DNA from 3 places in the Paenibacillus pseudetheri genome. Region 1 is predicted to be linked to each of the others. Evidence: riboswitches for the same ligand, from Rfam matches in the RefSeq annotation. Region 1 holds a riboswitch; each other region holds the start of a gene.
What was found. A riboswitch is a leader RNA that binds a small molecule or an ion and turns the genes downstream of it on or off. The one in region 1 is predicted to bind cobalamin.

Region 1 (7,603 bases):
AGGAATTCCCCCAGATTCCTCCTAAAGTTGAGTATTCCTTGACCGAGAAGGGCCAATCGCTTATTCCGGTGCTGGATATGATGTGCACTTGGGGAGAGAAAAACTCCGTTCCAGCCGCGCAAGAGATAACAATACCGTTTAGGATATAACGACTTATGACCAATGCAGCATTTTCATTAATGAAAATGCTGCTTTTGTTTCAATTCTAATTACATATTTTCGATAAATTCAACATATCCCTGCGAACTGATGTCCAATTTCTTTAAGTAATCCGTACTTCCTACCGTCTCAGTTTCCGTGCCATAAATGGCATAGAAGGAACGATAATCAGCGTTGCAGTACACAAAAGTCGTGTCAAAGGGAGATAAAATACGGTCAAGCCCATAGCCGAGTTTACCATCTTCACTAAAGTCTTTTTCACTTCCTCCGGCAGTTACAGCTAATGCGATTTTTCGATTTCTTAATTTATCACTCTTCGAGCCGTATGCCCATCCGTAAGTAAATACTTCGTCCAGCCACTTTTTAAGCAGAGGTGGACTACTAAACCAGTAGACAGGGAATTGTAAGACGAGCTTATCATGCGCTTCAATCAGTTGTTGTTCCTTTTCCACGTTGATTTTTTCATCGGGATAGGCTTTGTACAGCTCGTGTACCGTATATTTGTCTGGATATTTACGAAGTTCTTCGATCCAGCGTTTATTAACAACGGATGTTTCGATGTTTGGGTGCGTAACGACAATAAGTGTTTTCAATGGTGTATCCTCCATGTTTGAATCAGATTTAGGACTTGAGTATACCCCGCATCATGGCATCGCGGAAGTATGCACTTTTAGTTCACGTACTTACCTAAAGGTAAGCACAGCGACCTGCCTGCACGTATGATTGACGTATAGTCTTCGGGGCGAATCCCATCTTCTAATGAGGCGTTATTACCAGATACTTAACCTTATTTAGAAGAGCCCTAACTTTCCGAAAATTCATTCCCACGATCTGCGGCATACTCATCTACACTGCTGCTTAAAGCCGTTGTACATCCAAAAATCACAAAAGAGAGATTAGATCATTCCCATTAAATTTTACGTTAGATACTTATTCACATGTTCTCCCCAATTTACAAGAAGCAGTCCTTAAGGGATCGGCGCCTCCATCCCGGGAACGCGCAAAGAGGTCACGATTACCACCGAAAACCTCACTTTACTTGAATAAGGTTAGAATAATGTTAGAAGTCAGGTGATCTCAAGACAAACAGCGCGGTTCCGGGATCCCCGAAAACCGCGCCGTTATGCCATTCTTAGATATGCTGGTGAAGGGAATTGAACCCCCGGCCTACGCATTACGAGTGCGTTGCTCTACCCCTGAGCTACACCAGCTTAAGGCTGATATTTCTGTCAAACAAAAAACATTATACAACTTTCAGCCAGAAACGCAAGCCTATTTCTCCCTATTTTCCCAATCTCCCGAACTGCTATTCCAGCTGTAGTTTACGCTCCACAGACTCCAGCTTTCCACGGCTAGTGGAGGGTTTATCGCGGCGATCATCTATTTTAAGTGAGGTAGAGACACGCTCTGCACCTGCGGCAAAAGGAGACTCATGCAGCGCTTCGACTGCTGCAAAAATACGCTGAAGAGGCCCTTCGATGATTGTACCCATGGATGTAAGCTCATAAGTAATCCCTTCTACCGTCTTAAGCACTCGCTGCATATCCGCAACATAGCTGCTAAGGCTCGTACTACCTGTTCCAATCGGAATAACGGTTACTTCAGCAATAGGCATGGGAATACCTCCTCGGAATTTTAAAGTATGTGTCTCCTTCTATTGTAACAACTCCATCGCTCTCCCACAAATGATATCAGCTTTATTATGTCCCTTCTTCTTCTCCCAAAAATTTCTCCGAAATATGACTTTCGCCACGGGTATTTTTTCTTACGTGAATTCTAGGGTCATCTTTACTACATTTATGGACTCTTTGTGGCATCTTTTCGGACAATTTATGAATCATTTTTCATATGCCTGTGGATCAATTGTGGATTACTTATGGACAGCCTGTGGATCATTTGTGGAGTACTTTTGAAGAACCCGCTCCCCGCGCGGGTTTTCTAAAAAACTGTTTACAAACACAACATCTTGGGTTATTTTTATCTAACGACAACAAAATATAGTGGAGACAGGCGCTTTGATCCTTATCGGAATTAGAGCTTAATAGGGAAGTACGGTGAAAATCCGCTGCGGTCCCGCCACTGTAACCGGACGCCTTTCACAAGCTTTTAGAAGCTTAAGATGGGCAGATCTCCTGGCAGAAGCCACTGAGGGGTAAGAACCCCCTCGGGAAGGCGCTGAGAGGTCCTACGGAAGCCAGGAGACCTGCCTGTTTCGACGACACCAACTATGAGTGCCTGCGAGGAACAGGAACGGTGTCCGCATGCGGTCATCTTCTTAGAGACCACTGCAAATATCTGTGTGGATATTTACATAACGCATCGGGCATTTTCTGCCATCCTCGCTAGGGGATGCTTTTTTTATGAGATCACAATGAATATAAGGCCGCTTATGCGGCCCCACTTCTTAATGATAGGACGATAGACTGAGAGGAGAACTATACAATGACGTTGTTGGAGAGACAATTTAACGGTACAACAAATGCACGAGAAGTTCTTTTAGAAGAGCTCATTGATTTAGGACGCGATATTATCGACAGCCGGGATTTGGACTTGCTGCGCGAGAATGCCAATTTGAACGGAGAGAGTTTCTCCGGTAAAATGAGCAAGTTCGGCAGTGAATATTCGAAATGGTACGCCCGCAACTTTACGATGCCACCGCAGCTAGTGCAAGCCATTGATGACAATGTCGTCTATGTGCATGATCTGGATCAATACGCAATCGGAACGACTAACTGCATTTTTATCCCGTTTGATAAGCTTCTCCGCGAAGGCTTCAACACCGGCAACGGCAGTGTTCGTCCTCCGAACTCCATAATGACAGCTATGTCACTGGTAGCAATCATTTTTCAATCCCAGCAAAATGCTCAATATGGCGGCGTATCCGCCAATAAGCTCGACTATGATCTGGCACCTTATGTAACCAAATCCTTCGCTAAACTGTTCCGCAAGGGTCTGGATTATTTTGATGAGGGACAAGCTAATGAATCTTTGGGCGAGATTACAATGAGCCGGACCGATTTGGCGGAGTTATATCCAAAAGCGTTCCGTTTTGCACTAAAGGAAACCGAAATTGAAACCCTGCAAGCGGCTGAAAGTATGGTACATAATCTCAATACCATGTCCAGCCGGTCCGGTGGGCAAATTCCGTTTACCAGCATCAATTATGGCACTTGTACTTCACCAGAAGGTCAGCTTGTAATCAGTTCCCTGCTAACAGCAACGATGAATGGACTTGGCAGTGGAGAAACACCCGTGTTCCCGATTCAAATCTTCAAATGTAAGCAAGGAGTCAACCAACAGCAAGGCGATCCTAACTATGAGTTGTTCCTAAAAGCAGCGGAATGTTCTGCACGCAGACTTTATCCGAACTTTGCTAATCTAGACGCTCCGCTCAACTTGCAGTATTATGATCCAAGTGATCCTGATACGGAATTTGCTACGATGGGCTGCCGCACCCGAGTGCTCGGTGACCGTTTTGGGCGTAACCATTGTTCCGGAAAGGGCAACCTTTCCTTTAATACACTGAATCTGGTTCGGCTCGGTCTGGCACACGGCACAGTAACAGGCCGACGTAGCGTCGCAGACGAAGTTGGCTTCTATGAGGATCTAAATCATTATATGGATATTGCGCTGGAAGGACTTCTTCATCGTTTCAACATCCAAGCCGCACAAAAAGCTAAAGCGTCTGATTTCATGATGCGAGAAGGCGTCTGGGAAGGCGGCGAAAATCTCGCTCCTGAAGACTCTGTAGGCGAACTGCTGAAGCATGGTAGTCTGTCGCTTGGCTTCATCGGCATGGCGGAATGCATGAAAGCCATGTACGGCAAACACCATGGCGAGGATATGGAAGTCCATGCCAAGGCTGTGGCTATCGTGCGTCACATGCGGGAGTATTGCGACCTTAAAAGTGAGGAACTGAATCTCAACATTACCTTGTTCGCAACACCAGCAGAGGGCCTGTCTGGCAAATTCACCAAGATTGATCGCAAGGTACTGGGTTCTATTCCGGGCGTAACTGACCGTGAGTATTATACGAACTCTTTTCACATCCCTGTATACTTCGATCTGGGTGCTGCTCAGAAGATCAGCTTGGAAGCTCCTTTCCATGAATACTGCAATGCCGGGGCTATTTCTTATGTCGAATTAAACGGCAATGCCCGCAACAACCCATCGGCTTTTATCAAAATCATTAAATACGCGCTAGAACAACAGGTCAGCTACTTCAGCATTAACCATCCGATTGACCGCTGCTCCAACTGCGGATACGAAGGTGTAATTGGGACAAACTGTCCTTCCTGCAACGCACATGAGAATGACGTGCACATCCGTCGTTTGCGCAGAGTTACAGGTTATTTAACTGGCGATTATCAGACCCGCTTCAATGCCGCCAAACAAGCCGAAGTACGGGATCGCGTTAAGCATCTATGAATATTTGCGGATACTATCCGGAGTCGATTAACGAGGGAGAGGGCATGCGGGCCGTCCTCTTCATCAGCGGCTGCCGCCATCGTTGCCCGGGATGCTTTAATCCCGAGACATGGAACTTCAAATATGGAGAAGTCTTCACCTTAGAACGTCAACATGAAATCATTGCAGAAATCGCCGCTAACCCTTTGCTGGATGGTCTAACACTGGCAGGCGGCGATCCTTTTTTCTCGGCAGAAGAGGTGCTGGGGTTCATTCATGAGCTTCGCGCCGTGCTGCCAGGTTTCCCCATCTGGATTTACAGTGGTTATACGTATGAGGAACTAACCGCCCTTCCCGGTTCGCCGGAGTGGAATCTACTTAAGCAGTGTCAGGTGTTAATAGATGGAAGATTTGTAGAAGAACTGAAAGATACTACGCTTCTCTACCGAGGAAGCTCCAACCAACGCATTATCGACATTCCGGCCAGCATGAACGGCTCGGAAGTCTTTCTGTGGCAGCCTGCTGCGCTATAATATATCAATTTTTGATATTGAAAATTAACTTGAAATAAGAAGGGATGAAATAACCATGCCGCAATTCGTAGTAAAACCAGACAATCGCCAACTGGCTTTTGATGAGAACCGCCTTTCCGTCTACGCCGACCGTATCTTGGAAGGTCTTGATCAACTAAATAAAGAAACTTTGCTGCGGGGAGTAAATTCCAAATTGCGCCGTGACTCCGTAAGCGGAGAAGAAATCAGCAACGCCTTCACTATGAGTGCTCTTGAGCTTGTAACGAAAGAAGAGCCTACTTGGAAGTTCGCAGCTGCCCGTGCCCTTCTGACTACCCTTTATAAAAAAGCAGCTGTTCATCGCCGCTATAAAGCTTATCCTGAAGAGCCTTACGGTGAGCTGTACCCACTAATTACGGATCTCGTGAAAAAAGGAATCTATCGTGAAGAACTTCTAAGTCATTACACCAAAGAACAAATTATCGAGCTAGGTGAGTGTATCGATTATACCCGCGACCTTTTGTTCGACTATATTGGTCTGCTAACGCTATCCGACCGTTATTTGGCGCATGATTTTGACGGCCGTGTAATGGAGCTTCCACAAGAACGTTATATGATTATTGCTATGTACCTGATGCACCGTGAGCCAGCCGAGAAACGTCTTGAGCTTGTAAAAGAAGCTTACTGGGCTATGAGCAACATCTACATGACAGCTGCTACCCCTACAATGTCCAATGCCGGTAAAAAGGTCGCTGGACAGCTCTCCAGCTGCTTCATTGATACAGTAGACGATTCCCTAGAGGGCATCTTTGATTCCAATACAGACGTAGCACGTCTTAGTAAAATGGGTGGCGGTATCGGCGTTTACCTTGGTAAAGTACGGGCACGCGGTTCGGATATCCGTGGCCACAAGAACACAAGCTCCGGCGTCATCCCGTGGATTCGCCAATTGAATAATACAGCAGTCAGTGTAGATCAGCTCGGTACACGTAAAGGTGCTGTCGCTGTCTACCTTGATGTATTCCATAAAGATATTCTCGCTTTTCTCGATCTTAAGCTAAATAATGGTGACGAGCGTATGCGTGCACATGACGTATTCCACGGTGTAACCCTGCCGGACTTGTTCATGGAAGCCGTTGAATCGCGCAGCCACTGGAACCTCTTCTGCCCGCATGAAGTGAAGAAGGTTATGGGCTGGACGGATGAGAACGGTCGTCCGCTTGGTCTGGAAGACTTCTACGATGAAGAGCTTGGTAAAGGCACTTTCCGTGAAAAGTATGCTGAAGCTACAGCCAATCTGGAATTGTCCCGTATTACAGTTCCCGCGATCGACATCATGAAACGGATTATGAAATCACAGCTCGAAACAGGTACTCCATATATGTTCTACCGTGATACGGTTAACCGGACGAACCCGAACCGTCACCAAGGTATGGTCTTCTCTTCCAATCTGTGCACAGAAATTATGCAGAATCAATCCGCTACCGTTATTGAACAGGAAGAATTAGTAACCAAAGATGGCAAGACCCGGATTGTTATCTCCAAAATCCCTGGCGATTTCGTAGTCTGCAACCTGAATTCGATTCACTTGGCACGTGCGATTCCAGCTGGTGTACTGGAAAGACTTGTACCTATCCAAGTACGTATGCTGGACAACGTAATCGACATTAATAATATTGAAGTTCTGCAAGCACAATACACGAACAGCCAATACCGCGCAGTGGGTCTCGGCACATTCGGCTTGCATCACCTATTGGCACTCAAGGGCATTCGTTGGGAATCTGATGAAGCCGTAGAATATAACAATCATTTGTATGAACACATCAACTACCTGTTGGTACGTTCGAGCATGGAGCTTGCCCGTGAAAAAGGCCGTTATCCGAAGTTCGCCGGTTCCGATTGGGAGACAGGCGCATACTTCACTTCACGTGGCTACGTTAGCGGTGAACAAGAAGGTAAATATGTAACCACTGAACAATGGCGCGAGCTGCAAGAAGAAGTGGCTAAAGACGGTGTTCGTAACGCATGGATGTTCGCGATTGCGCCGAACGGTTCCACGTCGATTATTGCCGGCTCCACAGCCAGCATTGATCCTTTGTATGAACTGCTTTCCTATGAAGAGAAAACAACTTACAAGATCGCTAACCCAGCACCGGATCTGTCCGACAAGACGATCTGGTACTATAAAACTGCGTTTACAATTGACCAAAACTGGTCGATCCGCATGGCTTCTGCTCGTCAGCGTCACGTCGATCAAGGCCAAAGCTTCAACCTGTATGTTCGTCCTGACATCAAGGCTACCGAGTTCCTTGAGCTGCATCTGAACGCCTGGAAGGGCGGATTGAAATCAACTTATTATGTGCGTAGCCGTGCTTTGACAATAGAAGAGTGTGATTCTTGCGCTAGCTAATTATCTTAGTGCCCTGAATAGAAAAACGATGATGAATTTCGTAACTGCAAGGAATGTTTGGGCTTCCGGCCGCTGTTGTCATCAGATGTCTTGATCTTTACCGCTATTAGCGGAT
Region 2 (7,603 bases), on a different contig from region 1:
TTCCTTTGTCACTCTTGATATCCAGTTCCAATGCTGATACTAGGATCTTAGTAAATTCTGCTCTTGTAATTTCAGACTTCGGATTGAATTTACCATTGTTACCTTGGATATATCCTTTTTGTGTAGCAGTTTCAATCGCTGAGTACGCCCAGGGTGAAATCTTATCGGCGTCTGTATACAGTTTTTTAATATCATTCGTATTCGAGTCATTATCTTTCGAAGTATCCTTAGGAACCTCTGTTGGAGATGTCTTCCCGTCAGTATTAATATTGGTCCCTGGTGTAGATCCACCACCCGGAGCTGAAGTAGGCGTTGGTTTAAATCCTGATCCCAAGTCTTCACCTAGATCCGTAGTATAACGCCACTGAAGACTATCTCCAGCATTTAGGGTATATAGAGATGCCCCATACCCAGGATACTTTCCATTCACATTATACATCCATCCACTACCACTACCATGATTAAATTCTCCATCACCAGCGATGGATTCGACATATACACTTCCGTATTTACTGCTCCAAGAACTTTGATAGCTGATACCGCGGCTTTCTAGCACTCTTGTTAGTACAGACCACACTGTGTCACCTGTTTGCAGTTCTACCTGTACAGATGGAACAACGTACCCTTTATTGATCGTAAGCTTATCCACAGACAAAGTTACATATCCATTACCTGTGCCACCAGGCGTTTGAACTGCACTGGAGGTGTACGCAATGTAATCAGTGAAGTGCTTGGTTTTTACGATTAAATCATTTCCACTATCATAGGCATACTCAGACTTACCGCTCGCTAAGCCTAAGGCATCACTTGCAAATTTTTGAATCGCATGAGGTTTGCCGTCTTGAATATAAGCTGCATCTTTTCCATTAATCCCCTTAAAGGTTAACGTTATAAATTGACTGAATTCTACTCTTGCACTGCCGCCCATCGAAAAAGCTTGAACGATATTATCAAGCTTCTTGTCCCCAGGAATAATTTGATTCAGACTATCTTTTAGTGCAGATTCTGTCCCTGTTGTAGGTGAAATCAATTCAACCTTTGAAGAATCTCCCTCTATGACCTGTGTACCCTTAGGGATGACTACAGATACGTCACCTTTGGTAACCTCTAATTTGGGCAGATTACTATTACTAGGTAAATCAACACTTACTGTGGATTGCTTATATTTCGGAATATTAACTGTAATTTCTTTGTTGCTATCCCCTGAATTTATCGGAAGAATATATTTATTATTATTTTGAGAAATGACAACTTTGGGTGTATCTCCTGAGGGTAACTGTACTTCTATTTCTTTCGTTTCCTCTGGTTGCTGAATTACTACATCACTCATATCAAATAGACGGTTCTTATGATTGATCAGACGATCGTAAGCAACAAGTGCATACGTAGCTTGATCCGTTGCCATATTATCTACTGGATAGGTGAGAACATGCTTAAATCCACCATCTGGAGTAGCGAAGGTAAGAAGTGCATCAATAAGCGAATTCCCTTTTTTCACAAACCTAGGGTCACTGTGTGGATCTACACCTACGCCAGTTAAGGCTACTATTACCTGCGAGATGCTTTCACTGCTTGTGCTTCCCCAGCTTGTAAATCCGCCTTGATCATTTTGCGAACTCGATAACCAATTGATCGCCCGATCCATAGCAGCTTTTACATTTGGATTAGTTGCGTAATAAGGCGCAAGTGCTTGCATCGCCATCGCGGTCATATCAACGTCGGCTCTGGTTACGCCTAAAGCCCAGCCCCCGGCATCTGCTGTACCTTTTTTAACCTCTTTATCTAAGATATACTGAACGAGATTTTCTCTTGTACTTTGAAATTTCACCCCATTTTTATCAGGTTCAGGGAATAGAATGGGGATATCGTAGTTATGACTATCTAAGGCAATCAGAGCAAATATGGGACCATTGTTCCCTTGCTTCTGAACATATTGATAATCAGCGAGTGCATTGATTAGATCATAACCCGCAACATTCGTGATATCTTTTCCGATAGAGGTAAGTCCTAGAATCGCTCTGGAATGCTCTGTGCTTTTAGTAGCATCGAGTTTTCCATCCTTCATTAATTCTTTTACTCTCTTAGCTACATTGTTGTAATAGAGATCATAATAACCACTTGGCACTTCGTAGTTGGCCTGTGCTAGAGAAAGAATGGACCATTCTCCGCTACCTGTCCCAAATGACGGGTTCTTTACGGTGTTTAGAATATAAGCAAGGCTCTTATCTAACTGTTCTTTGACTCCAGTTGTAGCATTTATTTTGTAGGTAATTTGATAAGTTTGCGTTGCTCTATTCTCTGCCCCGTCTACTGCAGTTACAGTGATTACATTACCACCTGGGTTAAGAGAAATCTTATATTCACCATTTGTAGCAGATACAGCAGCTCCATTTAATTTCACTACAGGAATGATACCGTCATATACATTATCTGTGACAGCTACTCTGAAACTTAAATCTTTATCGGATACTTCCTGTTTATCCTGCATACCACTTACAGTAATAACAGGTGGCTCTATATCTAAAGAATTGGTAAGCCCGACCAGCGCATGATCTACACTTACTTGAGAGCTTTCCATATTTTCTAGCACTGAATAAGCTTGGTAAACTGCTTTTTGTACTACTGTTTTGCCCAAAATACTTTCTTTATTCGGATCACTGTTTATTTCGGCGATTTTCGCAGTTAAAGCATCCTTATTAGCAAATGGAAATGGATGTTCTCCCCAGCCACCAAGATCAGAACTATAGCCATAAGTGGTGAACTGTGTTCGGATGATGTCACCGTCTTGAGGGTGATAATCAGACATCCCGAACGGAGGAAACTCATTATTCACGGCATACATCCAACCGGACATGTGAGTGTAGTCAAACTGACTTAGCCACTCTTGGTTTGCTTTAGTACCAACCGTCCCACCATCGACTGAAATCATATCTAAAATATATTGCGGTATATTCACTTCACTTTTGCCACTATCTTTAACTTCAGATAAATAAAAACTACTATCTATACTTCCAAAGTTTTTATAATTACCTTCTCCTAGCGCACGTGTTATTAATGATGCGCCATTGTCCCCTTCGTAGAATGGAACTTTAATAGGTTCCTTAATATACCCTTGACCCAATGTGAACTTCTCTACGGATACAGTTACATACCCTTTAAGTGTAGAGCTTGCTTCATTCGCATGAGCCGGGATTACACTTGTAGAGAACGTCGTGATAAATACAGCTACAATAAGTAACCAAGCTAAAAACTTATTTTTCTTCATGTTTCCATAACCCTTCCCTTCTCTTCCTATGATAAAAAAACAGAATAAACTTTCTTAGTACTACAAAAAAAACCACTCAACATAACGTCAAGAGGTTTAAGATAGTGAACCGCAATAATAGCAGGCATATACTATATCAAACACCTCTCTATCGCTCGTAGAGTTTAACGGTGTATCAGAAACAGGCAGATATTCTGGCTCAAGTATCATCACCCTTGCTACCTTCCCAGTTTCCCAGTGGTACCTTGCAAGGACTCCTCTTTCACAGCGGCGGGACCGCGCGGGATTCACACCCGCTTTCCATTTAACCAATCTATGATTGCATTTCCGAAACATTCATAATTGGCACCTATTGCTAATATTAATTTTTCCATGCTTCATCATATCTAATATATATGCTTTTGTCATGCAATATTTGTTTTTTGTATAACGAGTAGTTAGCGATACTCCTATTGAATATCAAATCATTTTAACCACAATATACTCTTTTTCTCTCAGCTCAAATCCCTCCTCCAGTGACAAAGAGGCCAAATCAAAGATTCGATCATACTTTTTATTACGTGGGAGCCCTTCTTCCTCAGCCCAGCATGTATAAAGCTCAAACTCGGCACCTGATACCCCATAATCTGTCATAAGCCTAATTAACTCCCGACAACACTTGAGTGAGGCGTTATACGATCCCAGTAGAGTATCTTTTAGCTTAGGGGATACAGAGAAGCCGCCCCAATTCGGTGAAATCCGGTACACATATGGACTCCGAAAATGCTTGCGAATCTCATCGTTCCAATATCCAAGTTCCTCTATAAAAATACCCGCTGCATCTTCTTCCGAGTCGTATACAAGACAGTCCTCATCTCTTAAATGAGATAGATCTGCGATGTCATCCAAAGGAATTATGCCTTGCAGGCGCAGAGCCTCTCTTTGTTTCTTATACTCCGGAGAATTTTTCACTTCATTATATGTCTTTGCTGACAGTACACTGCCTCTTTCTCCTAACGGAAGCTCTGTAGCCGAGCCTATGTAATGAAATCTGCTCACTGGATTGCCCTCCATGACTTTGGAATCACTGCAAATCACTAATTCATATATCAATTTACCACAAATTAGTAAGGTACTCGTTGAAATTATTCTATGTTAGGGTATTCGGTAAGCGTTTACAACGAATTAATGGAGGTGTACGTGTTCATCTAAGCACCGAAGTACTAGTCATCTTGAAATTCCACTTCTGGAATGGTGATATCCTTACGTACAAGATCACGAAGAGTGGAACCAGTATTGTAGGAAAGTCTTCTTAACCTTCCTGCTATCAACATGAATAGGGCCTACCCTATTAAGGGGGTACCCCTGTATTAGCTCCTTTACTAATAATATCCGGGTGTGAAACTAACAGTATAAGTAATATCCTAAATAGGCTAGAATTTAACCAAGCAGTCGGGATCTATACTATTAATTTAGAAGATTCAAAAAATAGTGATTCTTCTTTACTGCTATTTGGATCAGCATCAAATTTAAAAAAGGATATTTTAAATAAATTAAATAATTCGGGCATAACAATAACTTTATCAAATGAAAAAAAGGAAGAACTTAAATTCAGTCCAGAAGACATAGCGTGGGAATTATCTGACCCTAATTTATTAAAAGAAGGGTTTTCTATTCGGTTAACTTCTAATAGGATATCAGGTTTTGAAAAATTAGTTTTTGATAAAATTATAATCAATATAGATAAGAAAACAATTAAAAGAAATATAAATCCAGTATATTTACAATTTTATTTTGGAGAGCAAAATGGTATTTCCGTAATGGAATCACCAATTGCCCCTAAAAATAAAGTAGCACTAGAACAAGAGTATTCTTACTCATATAAGATTTTAGATTCAAATCATATTATTACTAGTGATATACATGCGGAATTGATTTATCCTGAAGATGTAAAGGAGTTTATTGAAATAATTAATGTAGAAGTTAATCGTGATGAATATCCTTTTTGAATTTTTTGACAGCACAATAAATTATAAAATTGAGAGGTGAGCATATTGGCTGAGAAAAAATGGTTATTTATATTCATATTGTTTATAGTCTTTTTGACGGGTTGCGAAAGAAATAGCTCAGATGTAATAAATGATACTAATATAGCAGATGATGAGGAATATAATCTGATGATTACTAATAACAGCCCGTTAAATTTAAAAAGTGTAGTTGTTACTGTTGAAGAAGGAGATGACACTCTAATTGAATCTTTGATTGATAGTAATATTACTTTTGGAAAGGTTGCGAAGTTCCGAGTGAAAAACGGAAAGTGTTTGTTTAAAATTACACTCAATCCGAAAGGAAACTACTCGGTAAGTAAAGAATTTAGTGAAGTATTTAATAAAGGAGAAATTGTTGAATATCAAATACAAATAGAAAACAATGAAATATCTATTGAAAGAGTAGAAGGCAGTAGTAATACGTCGATTTAAAAACGGACCTGTTGAAATATACGTTTCCAAGCATAGTAAAGGGTGAGTTGTAACTATACTTTTTGAAAAGAACAAAAGTCCTGATTTATGTAAATATATACCTCACAAGTATCGTCCTTAAATGTAAGAGGCCAAGATTAAGAATCACGCGCAGTGTAGTTTTTCTGTTTTAAGGGACCGAGTGAAACAATTCGCTTATCATTAGAGATTGGTCACTGACTTCGGTCGTTCCGCCCACCTATGTGTCCGAAGCAACCAGGTCCGCGGCGCGCAGCAGCTGGCCACGCCGCCGGCACCGATTCACGCAGCTCCCGGTAGTTGTAGATTTCCCCGTTAAAAATAAGTGATACTTCGCCCGGCTCATTGTGCATCGGCTGCGAACCTTGAATTCATATGGTTTACTTAGAAAGGGTATCACTTCAACTCATCGATGAATAGGCTGTTGTAATAAATTGAATAATGGAGGTATCCCAGATGACCTTTGGGAACGAATATCCAAACAGCCAGGCTAATCCATCCGTATACCCTTACTTTACCCGTTTCAATCCTTTCCCTTACTCTCATTACTACCATCACTTCCGTTCAGAAAGCAGCCTGGAAGATCTACCCTCTGACAGCGAAAACACCAAAAAAGAACCTTTAAATGGTTATATGAACGAAAATGTATCCAGCGGTCAGGGGATTAAGCTAAATACCGGAGGAGAAGTAGGCGGTAAACACGGCATTGGTTTAAATGCTGGCGGGAATTTAGCCTTAGGTAGCATGGGTATGTATGCGGGCGGCCATATGGGCACTCCTTCATATGGAATCCATGCTCAAGGCAATACTCATCTGGACAGCAGCCAGGGTCTAGGGCTCAATGCCGAAGCCCAGGCCTTCGGCAAGTACGGGATTGCGGCTCAGGCAAAAACCCAAATAGGTGGCGGTCAAGAGGCAGGTTTTCATACGGGGGCGCAGATCGGAGGAGAGTACGGTATGGGTGCTGATGCCGAAGGACACTTGGGGTTCAGTCAAGGCGCGGGACTGCAAACCCATTTGCAGCTTGGTGGCGAAAATGGTCTCGGCGCCCAGGCCAAGGCACAACTCGGCGGCGGTCAAGGAGCAGGCTTAGGAGTTGCCGGACAGGTAGGCAAATATAATGGAAAGTTAGGATTTAATATCGGCGGTAAGGACAAAGAAACCAAGGAGTAAAAGTTGCCCCAACGTTAAGTATTTAACCTTTCATTAGACATCCATTTAATCGTCAATGCGACTATATACTTGTCCTTGAGGAAATCGGTAATTAATTCTATTTGATGAATATCAAATCGGTAATATGACCATGTTCCTGTCCATTAACGGCTAAGGGATCAAGTTCTTGTCTGGAGTAAAGGACAAGAACTTGATCCCTTAAAATACAAAAACCGCGCGGGGCTCGGGTTCTTATAGGACTATGTTCTAAGGATAAAGTGTCCTCTACCCTCCCATTCGTTCCGCTTGAATAATCGCCATTTTTCGTGCATAGTATTCCGCAGTTGATCTGGAAATCAATCAACCGATTCAGATTAATATTGTCTACACTATTTGCTCCGATAGCCTGAATTATTGTCTCTAATAATGGTGCTCGCTCATTAAGGAGCTCGCCATACTTAACCTTCCTATTTTTAACTACATCATACATATACTTCTTCATACGTCATCAACATCAAGCGATAGACCAGATATACTCCAAGATATGCTCCCGTTAAAAGGAACATTGGATTCAAAAAAATCGCATGGATCGAGGTCATAAATACCGTGTTATCTCTTAATATTTCATATATAGCTAGGGCAGAAATATTACCTAAAATAAGTGTAGACAACACAGAAGCTACATTAAAAACAATACGCCACTTTATCC
Region 3 (7,603 bases), on a different contig from region 1:
TCTGGGATGATCAAGCCTTTGTAGATGAGAATACGCTTAATGTCTATGTCACCCGTGTACGTAAAAAGCTTGCCGCTCTTGAGATTACGGACGGTCTACAAACCGTTCGAGGCCAAGGCTACCGCTTGATTCCGAATTGGGGGGATGAGGATTGAAGCTATTTGTAAGGGAGCAGATCCCTTTAATTGTTGTCTATCTAGCACAGCTCATCTTGATCACACTAGTATATCGGCTGGATGGGGGCAGTGGTGTAAGTGTTAGTCTGTACGCTGCTCTTCTCAGCACTTGTCTGCTGCTTGGCTACCTCGCTTATCGGTATATCAGCAATCGGACGTTCTATGAACGACTGGAGACTGTACCTGCCTCACTAGATGAAGCTGGCGGTCCATCACAGGATTCTCCGCTTGCCGTGAGTTTACGAGGACTACTAGGGTCACAATTCCGCCTCTACAAAAATGATTTACACAGCTACCGCCACAAGCTGGAGGAACATATTCACTTTATTAATCAGTGGGTGCATGGGATGAAGACGCCATTGTCTGTCATCCATTTGATGATTCAAGATAAAGACGGACCGCCTTTTACGGCGATAGGTGATGAACTGGATCGTCTGAAAAAAGGACTGGATACTGTACTTTATACGGCTCGGCTAGATACTTTTGAACATGATTTTTACGTGGAACGTTTGGATTTGGAAACCCTCGTGCGTGGTGTGACCTCAGAGCAGAAGCGTCTGTTCATACGTAACCGTATATTTCCTACTATTAAAATAGATGAGCGAATCGCCGTAACCACAGATGAGAAATGGCTAAGTTTTGTGCTTACGCAGATTATTACGAATGCAATACGTTATACGACGGAAGTCGGCAAAAATGTATATTTTCATGGGTACATACAAGAAGAAAAGAGAGCAGTACTGGAGATACGTGATGAAGGCGTTGGCATCCCAGCAGGTGATCTGCCGCGTGTGTTTGATCCTTATTTTACAGGTGTGAATGGACGAACCTTTCAAGAATCCACGGGGATGGGTCTATATCTTGTGAAACAGATTTGTGGCAAGCTTGGTCACGAGGTGAGCATTTGCTCAGAAGAAGGTAAGAGCACGACCGTTCGGATAGTGTTTAGGGAGTCCTACCTTACAAATATGTAAGGTCATTGTAAGTTAGAGAAATGGCAGCCTGTGTATACACTTTGTATAATGAAGGCAATCCAGTCGAAAGAAGGAGAGGTAACACTTGCCCATTCTAGATGTTCATAATTTATCAAAAATATATGAGGGTAAAGTGTCCACTCAGGCATTGAATCATATCCGTTTTTCTGTTGAAAAAGGGGAGTTTGTTGGCATTATGGGACCTTCGGGGAGTGGGAAAACAACGCTGCTCAACACGATCGCCACCATCGACCAGCCGACCTCCGGTCAGATTCTGATCAACGGCCGAGATCCCAATCTGCTTAGCAGAAAAGAAAAAGCACTCTTTCGCCGCCATGAGCTTGGTTTCGTCTTTCAGCATTTCAATCTACTGGATACGCTCTCTGTAGAGGAGAACATTGTTCTGCCTCTCACGCTTGCTGGTGTCCGTGTAACAGAAATGGAGAGCAGATTGCAAGAAGTAGCAAGTATGCTGGACATTGAGCATTTGCTGCAAAAAAGGACATACGAGATTTCAGGTGGACAGATGCAGCGGACCGCCATCGCACGGGCGATGATTCATCGTCCTGCATTGATTTTAGCAGATGAACCTACAGGGAATCTGGATTCCAAAGCTTCAGGTGAAGTCATGAATATGCTGACAGAGGTGAATCAGGAAGAAGGGGCAACCGTGCTAATGGTCACACATGACGCAGTGGCCGCGAGCTTTTGTAACCGAGTCATCTTTATTAAAGACGGACGTTTCTATAGTGAAATGTACAGGGGGAGCAGCAGAGGCGCCTTCTTCCAAAGTATCATTGATATGTTGTCTCTGCTTGGGGGAACTAGCCATGACCTTTCGGCAATTCGCTTATAGGAATGTTACACGTAACAAGCGTAAATATGCGGCTTATTTTGTCGTCAGTGCTTTTTCAGTGATGATCTTTTTTGTGTGCGCTTTGTTTATTTACCATCCGGATATTTCCAAGAGCTTGGTTTATAGTACAGCTGCTCATACAATGATGGCGGCAGAAGCCATTATTTATGTGTTTTGCTCCTTGTTCGTTCTCGTATCGGTTGGATCGTTCCTGCAGTCACGTAAGATGGAATTTGGGATTTTATTGATGCATGGAATGACGAAGCGACAGCTTAACACGATGGTATTTTTGGAAAATATGATGATCGGCACCTCAGCCATCCTGACAGGTACTTTACTAGGGTTAATTCTGGGCAAGTTGTTTTTAATGATCGGATCTGCTTTTCTAGGATTACCTCTTTTAACGTTCCATCTTCCATGGCAGGCGATTGTACTTACGATATGTAGCTTTGCGCTGTTATTTATTCTAATCTCGCTAAGCACGTTCTTCTTTATTGGGAATGAATCACTGATGCGGCTGTTTCAGGGAGAACGAAAAGCAGAAGAGGAACCTAAAGTTTCCTTGGTGTTATCTATACTGTCTGCTTTTTTGATGTTAATGGGCTATTTTATGGCAGCTACAGCACAAGCGGCTTCGGTTGAAAAGGTGATGTTCCCCGTCGTTTTAATTACGGTTGCGGGTACCTATCTCTTTTATACTCAGCTCAGTATTTACACTGTTAAGCTACTTAAGACGATCCGGCGCCTGTATTGGAACCACACGAATATCATTACTTTATCGGGCTTGTCTTACCGCTGGAAAGAGAATGCTCGAATGTTCTTTATGGTGACGATTGTATCCGCAGTATCTTTTACTTCAGTGGGAGTATTCGCATCGATCCATACGCTTTCCAGAGAGTTGAAATTGGACTATCCCGCAGCAGTTGGTTATGTAGCCAAAGGCAATCAATCGCAGGATCCTTTTGATCAGCATTTGGACGAAATTAAGGAAGAGCTTACAACGCTCGGTTTACCCTATGAGACACTTAGCATTCGGATTAAATACGCAGAGGTGGAATCTCAGACTGGGCCAGATCGCACGTTAAGGCTTCCCTTGATTGCTTACAGTGATTATAAGCTTGCTCTGCTTCGTGCAGGGTTTACGACGGATGAGCGCCCTCTTAGTGGAGATGAAGGTCTCGTGATGATCGGTTCGCAACGAGACCGGAGTCTGCAAGCGGGTAGAGTAAAGCCGGTATACACCTTGAAGCAAGGTCTTTCCATTCGAGAAATGGGTTATACCCAGCATGTTCCGATTGCCGAATATCTATTGCCGGAGCTGGATGGAAGGGATGGGGGAGATTTCAGTGGTGTTGTGATTAGCGATGAACTTTACAAGGCTATTTATCCCGTACAGACCGATTTGTATACAGGATTTTATATGGATGACTTCCCGCGAACGGTAGGTATAGCAGCAGATCTTGCTCATAAAGGTAAACGGTCCTATGAAAGTAACTCTCCATACGCGATTGTTGTTAGCGGCACGCTGTTTGAAATACAGAGAACATTGTACAACACGATGCTATTCGCTTCTTTACTGGTGGGTACTGTCTTTTTCATAGCAGTAGGTAGCTTCCTTTACTTCCGGCTGTATACAGATCTAGATCATGATCGTCATCAATATTCTACATTGTCCAAAATGGGACTTACAGATCAAGAGCTAAACCGAATTGTAACGATACAATTGTCCTTGTTGTTTTTTGTTCCGGTTGGGGTGGCCATCTTGCATAGTGTATTTGCCTTTATTGCGCTTCAGCGGTTGTTTTACTTATCTATTGCTGTGGAGACCGGGGCGGTGTTATTGGGATATTTGGCTGTCCAGGGACTTTACTTCTTTTTTATTCGCAGCCGTTATTTACGTAACTTGAAGAAGAACTTGATCTGAATAATGGGGGTTACGAAATGCAAGCATGGATTACAGATTTTATGGAGCAGTTTGGTTACTTTGGTATTTTCCTGATGCTCGCTTTCGAAAATATATTTCCACCGATTCCTTCCGAAGTGATCCTTCCTTTTGGCGGATTCATGACAACCACAACGAACTTGACCATTCCTGGTGTAATCATTGCAGCTACGCTTGGCTCACTGCTGGGTGCAGTGATTCTCTATTATATTGGTCGTTTGCTCGATGTAAATCGATTGGAAAAGATCGTAGAACGCTGGGGCGGTCTACTCCGGATTAGCAAAAAGGATATACACAAGGCTGATGCTTGGTTTGACAAATATGGCTATTGGACCGTATTATTTTGTCGGATGGTTCCATTAGTGCGTAGTTTGATTTCGATCCCTGCAGGGATGTCGGGCATGAAATTTGGAGTGTTTATGATCTTCACAACGATTGGTACGCTGGGGTGGAATCTATTGCTTGTGCTTATTGGTGCGGCATTGGGTGAATCCTGGGAAGACATCGCCATGTATATGGATATGTACTCCAACGTAGTATACGTACTTCTTGCAGGTGGAGTAGTGATCCTTGGGTATTTGTTCTTCCGCAAGCGCAGCCGGAAAATGAACACCGAAGGTTGAACCGAGAAGAACTTATAGATAAAAGTTATGATTAAAAGGAGGAGAACAAATGGAGCTATTAACGATTATTAAAGCTATTATTTTGGGAATTGTTGAAGGATTGACCGAATTTGCTCCGGTATCCTCCACAGGTCATATGATTATTGTTGATGATATGTGGTTAAAATCGACAGAGTTATTTGGGCAATATACGGCCAATACGTTCAAAGTGGTTATACAACTTGGATCAATATTAGCGGTTGTAGTTATTTTTAGAAATCGATTCATTGAATTGCTGGGCTTAAAGCGTTTCAGTCGCAAGCAGTTGGACCCTGTAACCGAGGAACAAACACAATTTGAAAAAGGTGGTCACCTTAAACTTACACAGGTGCTTGTAGGTTTAGTGCCAGCAGGTGTGCTGGGCGTTCTGTTTAATGATTATATTGATGAGCATTTATTCTCTACATCCACCGTGTTAATCGGTCTAGTAGTCGGTGCTGTATTAATGATTATTGCGGATCTATTTGGACCAAAGAAGATTCAAACGGAGAGTGTCGATCAGATTACATATAAGCAAGCGCTAGGTGTTGGTCTGGTCCAATGCTTCTCCTTGTGGCCGGGATTTTCTCGTTCCGGGTCGACGATTTCTGGTGGTGTTCTTCTGGGTATGAGCCATCGCGCTGCAGCTGATTTCACGTTTATTATGGCCGTTCCAATCATGGCAGGCGCCAGTTTACTCTCTCTGATGAAGAACTGGCAATACTTCACCATCGATGCCTTGCCGTTCTTTATCGCAGGCTTTATCAGTGCCTTTGTGTTTGCGCTACTATCTATGCGTTTCTTCCTGAAATTGATCAACCGGATTAAGCTTTTACCATTTGCTATATATCGCATAGTACTTGCTGCAGTAGTATATTTTGTGTTTTTCTAAATCCGTTATAAGGAATCGATATAACAGAAGCCCCCGTAATCTATTGCAGATTACGGGGGCTTTCACGTATGATGACATCAGATTAAGACACTCACTTTTATCCTTATAATCTCGCATAAACGCTTACCGTCCGTTTAAGGACACCGAAGGCGTTTTAGCTTGTGAATATCGGAGACAGGTGCTTGCCGGGAATTAGTAATTCGGCAGGCTTAATAGGGAAATTCGGTTTGAAGCCGATGCGGTCCCGCCACTGTAACGGAAGAGTCCATAGCAACAGATGTCACTGGCAATTTACTACTGCTGGGAAGACTGCTAAGGATGCTGACACCGCTAGCCAGGAGACCTGCCTGTTTCAACAGCACTGCTTCACCTACGGAGGATAGGAAGGTGTTAGACGTTAACCATAGGTATAATATGGGCGTCTTTCCCTTTGACTTTTTTAGGGAAGGGCGCTCTTTTTTATAGGAATACAAGTGATATCGAGTCCAAAATAAGAAGATGGAGAAGGGGAGCTGCAAAGTGACGAACAAAGTAAAAGTAAGCAATCTTGGCTATCCAAGAATCGGAAAAAACCGCGAGTGGAAGAAAACGTTGGAAGCTTTCTGGGCGGGAAAAATAAATGAGGAAGAGTTCCGTACTGAAATGACAGGAATTCAGCTTCAGCATTTAAAGACTCAGCAAGAGGCTGGAATTGATTTAATTCCGGTAAATGATTTTACATTCTACGATCATGTGCTAGACACAGCTGTAATGTTCGGGATCGTACCTCCACGTTATGCGTATGATGGTGGCGACATTGGGCTTGATCTTTATTTTGCCATGGCTAGAGGAAATGCTGAGGCTACCGCTTGCGAGATGACTAAATGGTTCAATACAAACTATCATTACATCGTTCCAGAGATCGGTGCACAAACGCCGCGCCTGACCGAGAATAAACCACTGGCAGCTTATCGTTTTGCCAAGTCCCAAGCGGGAATTGAGGGTAAACCTGTGGTTTTAGGCCTTTATACCTTCCTTAAGTTGTCAAAAGGTTTTGCATCTGCGGACATTGCGAAGATTGCCGCTCGGTTTCTTCCGGTTTACGTTCAGCTGTTGCAGGAACTGAAGCATGAAGGAGTAAGCTGGGTGCAAATTGATGAACCAGCGATTGTTACAGGAATAAATGAATCAGAATTATCATTACTTAACTCGATATACACAGAAATTGCTGAATCCGTACCTGGATTAAATATTATTCTGCAGACTTACTTTGAAGCTGCTGAACCGCTGGAGGCACTGCTCAAACTTCCGGTACAAGGTTTAGGTCTTGATTTTGTCCATGATGGCGGAACGAATCTGGCATCGATTGAACGTCTTGGCTGGCCGGAGGATAAGTGGCTGGGAGCGGGTATTATTGACGGGCGCAACATCTGGCGCTCGGATCTGGATGCTAAGCTGCAGCTAATCGAGAAGCTGAGTGTACATGTACCGGTTGATCGTCTTATACTACAGCCTTCTTGCAGTTTGCTGCATGTTCCGGTTACTGTTCAGGGTGAGGTGAAGCTGAAGGCAACCGTCAAGGCTGCTTTAGCCTTTGCAGATGAGAAGCTTAGAGAGCTTGGCCTGCTTGCTGCAGCCTTAGAGGGTACAGGAGAAGCTGCAGCTGCACTGACAGCCAGTCGAGAAGCCCTTACTGCCTTCCGGGCACTTCCTGAACGCGGTCGTAAGGATGTGGCCGGGCAAGTTCTCGGACTTGCAGATTTACCAGACCAACGTAGCCTGCCTTTTGCTGAGCGCCTGAAGGTACAACAGGAGAAATGGCAGCTGCCACTTCTGCCAACGACAACGATCGGAAGCTTCCCACAAACCGTAGAAGTGCGTCAAGCAAGGTTGAAATGGCGTAAAGGCGTATGGAATCAAGAGCGTTACGACGGGTTCGTTCGTGAGCAGATTGCAGATGCAATCACCTTCCAAGAAAAGCTGGGTCTGGATGTACTCGTACACGGTGAGTTCGAAAGAACGGATATGGTGGAATTTTTCGGGGAGAAGCTGGATGGTTACTTATTTACAACTAATGGCTGGGTTCAATCCTACGGATCACGCTGCGTTAAGCCACCAGTTATTTATGCGGATATAGCTTTTA

Region 2: linked by a shared signal. The riboswitch ahead of L1028_RS20035 (S-layer homology domain-containing protein) and the one ahead of L1028_RS07115 (anaerobic ribonucleoside triphosphate reductase) in region 1 are both predicted to bind cobalamin.
Region 3: linked by a shared signal. The riboswitch ahead of metE (5-methyltetrahydropteroyltriglutamate--homocysteine S-methyltransferase) and the one ahead of L1028_RS07115 (anaerobic ribonucleoside triphosphate reductase) in region 1 are both predicted to bind cobalamin.

What each region holds. Positions count from the first base shown of each region.
Region 1 is NZ_CAKMAB010000006.1:11,257-18,859, forward strand. Features, by position in the region: gene L1028_RS07095 (winged helix-turn-helix transcriptional regulator) at 1-149, shown strand, start outside; gene L1028_RS07100 (NAD(P)H-dependent oxidoreductase) at 210-752, opposite strand; tRNA gene L1028_RS07105 (tRNA-Thr) at 1,299-1,370, opposite strand; gene L1028_RS07110 (MTH1187 family thiamine-binding protein) at 1,466-1,774, opposite strand; cobalamin riboswitch at 2,151-2,384, shown strand; gene L1028_RS07115 (anaerobic ribonucleoside triphosphate reductase) at 2,602-4,587, shown strand; gene nrdG (anaerobic ribonucleoside-triphosphate reductase activating protein) at 4,584-5,099, shown strand; gene L1028_RS07125 (ribonucleoside-diphosphate reductase subunit alpha) at 5,155-7,488, shown strand.
Region 2 is NZ_CAKMAB010000025.1:32,504-40,106, forward strand. Features, by position in the region: gene L1028_RS20035 (S-layer homology domain-containing protein) at 1-3,265, opposite strand, end outside; cobalamin riboswitch at 3,433-3,633, opposite strand; gene L1028_RS20040 (hypothetical protein) at 3,725-4,303, opposite strand; gene L1028_RS31345 (hypothetical protein) at 4,384-4,560, shown strand; gene L1028_RS20050 (hypothetical protein) at 5,065-5,253, shown strand; gene L1028_RS20055 (hypothetical protein) at 5,299-5,724, shown strand; gene L1028_RS20060 (hypothetical protein) at 5,937-6,113, opposite strand; gene L1028_RS20065 (hypothetical protein) at 6,199-6,915, shown strand; gene L1028_RS20070 (transposase) at 7,377-7,603, opposite strand, start outside.
Region 3 is NZ_CAKMAB010000005.1:169,667-177,269, reverse strand. Features, by position in the region: gene L1028_RS06570 (response regulator transcription factor) at 1-155, shown strand, start outside; gene L1028_RS06565 (sensor histidine kinase) at 152-1,150, shown strand; gene L1028_RS06560 (ABC transporter ATP-binding protein) at 1,236-2,006, shown strand; gene L1028_RS06555 (ABC transporter permease) at 1,981-3,930, shown strand; gene L1028_RS06550 (DedA family protein) at 3,948-4,571, shown strand; gene L1028_RS06545 (undecaprenyl-diphosphate phosphatase) at 4,621-5,481, shown strand; cobalamin riboswitch at 5,641-5,846, shown strand; gene metE (5-methyltetrahydropteroyltriglutamate--homocysteine S-methyltransferase) at 6,001-7,603, shown strand, end outside.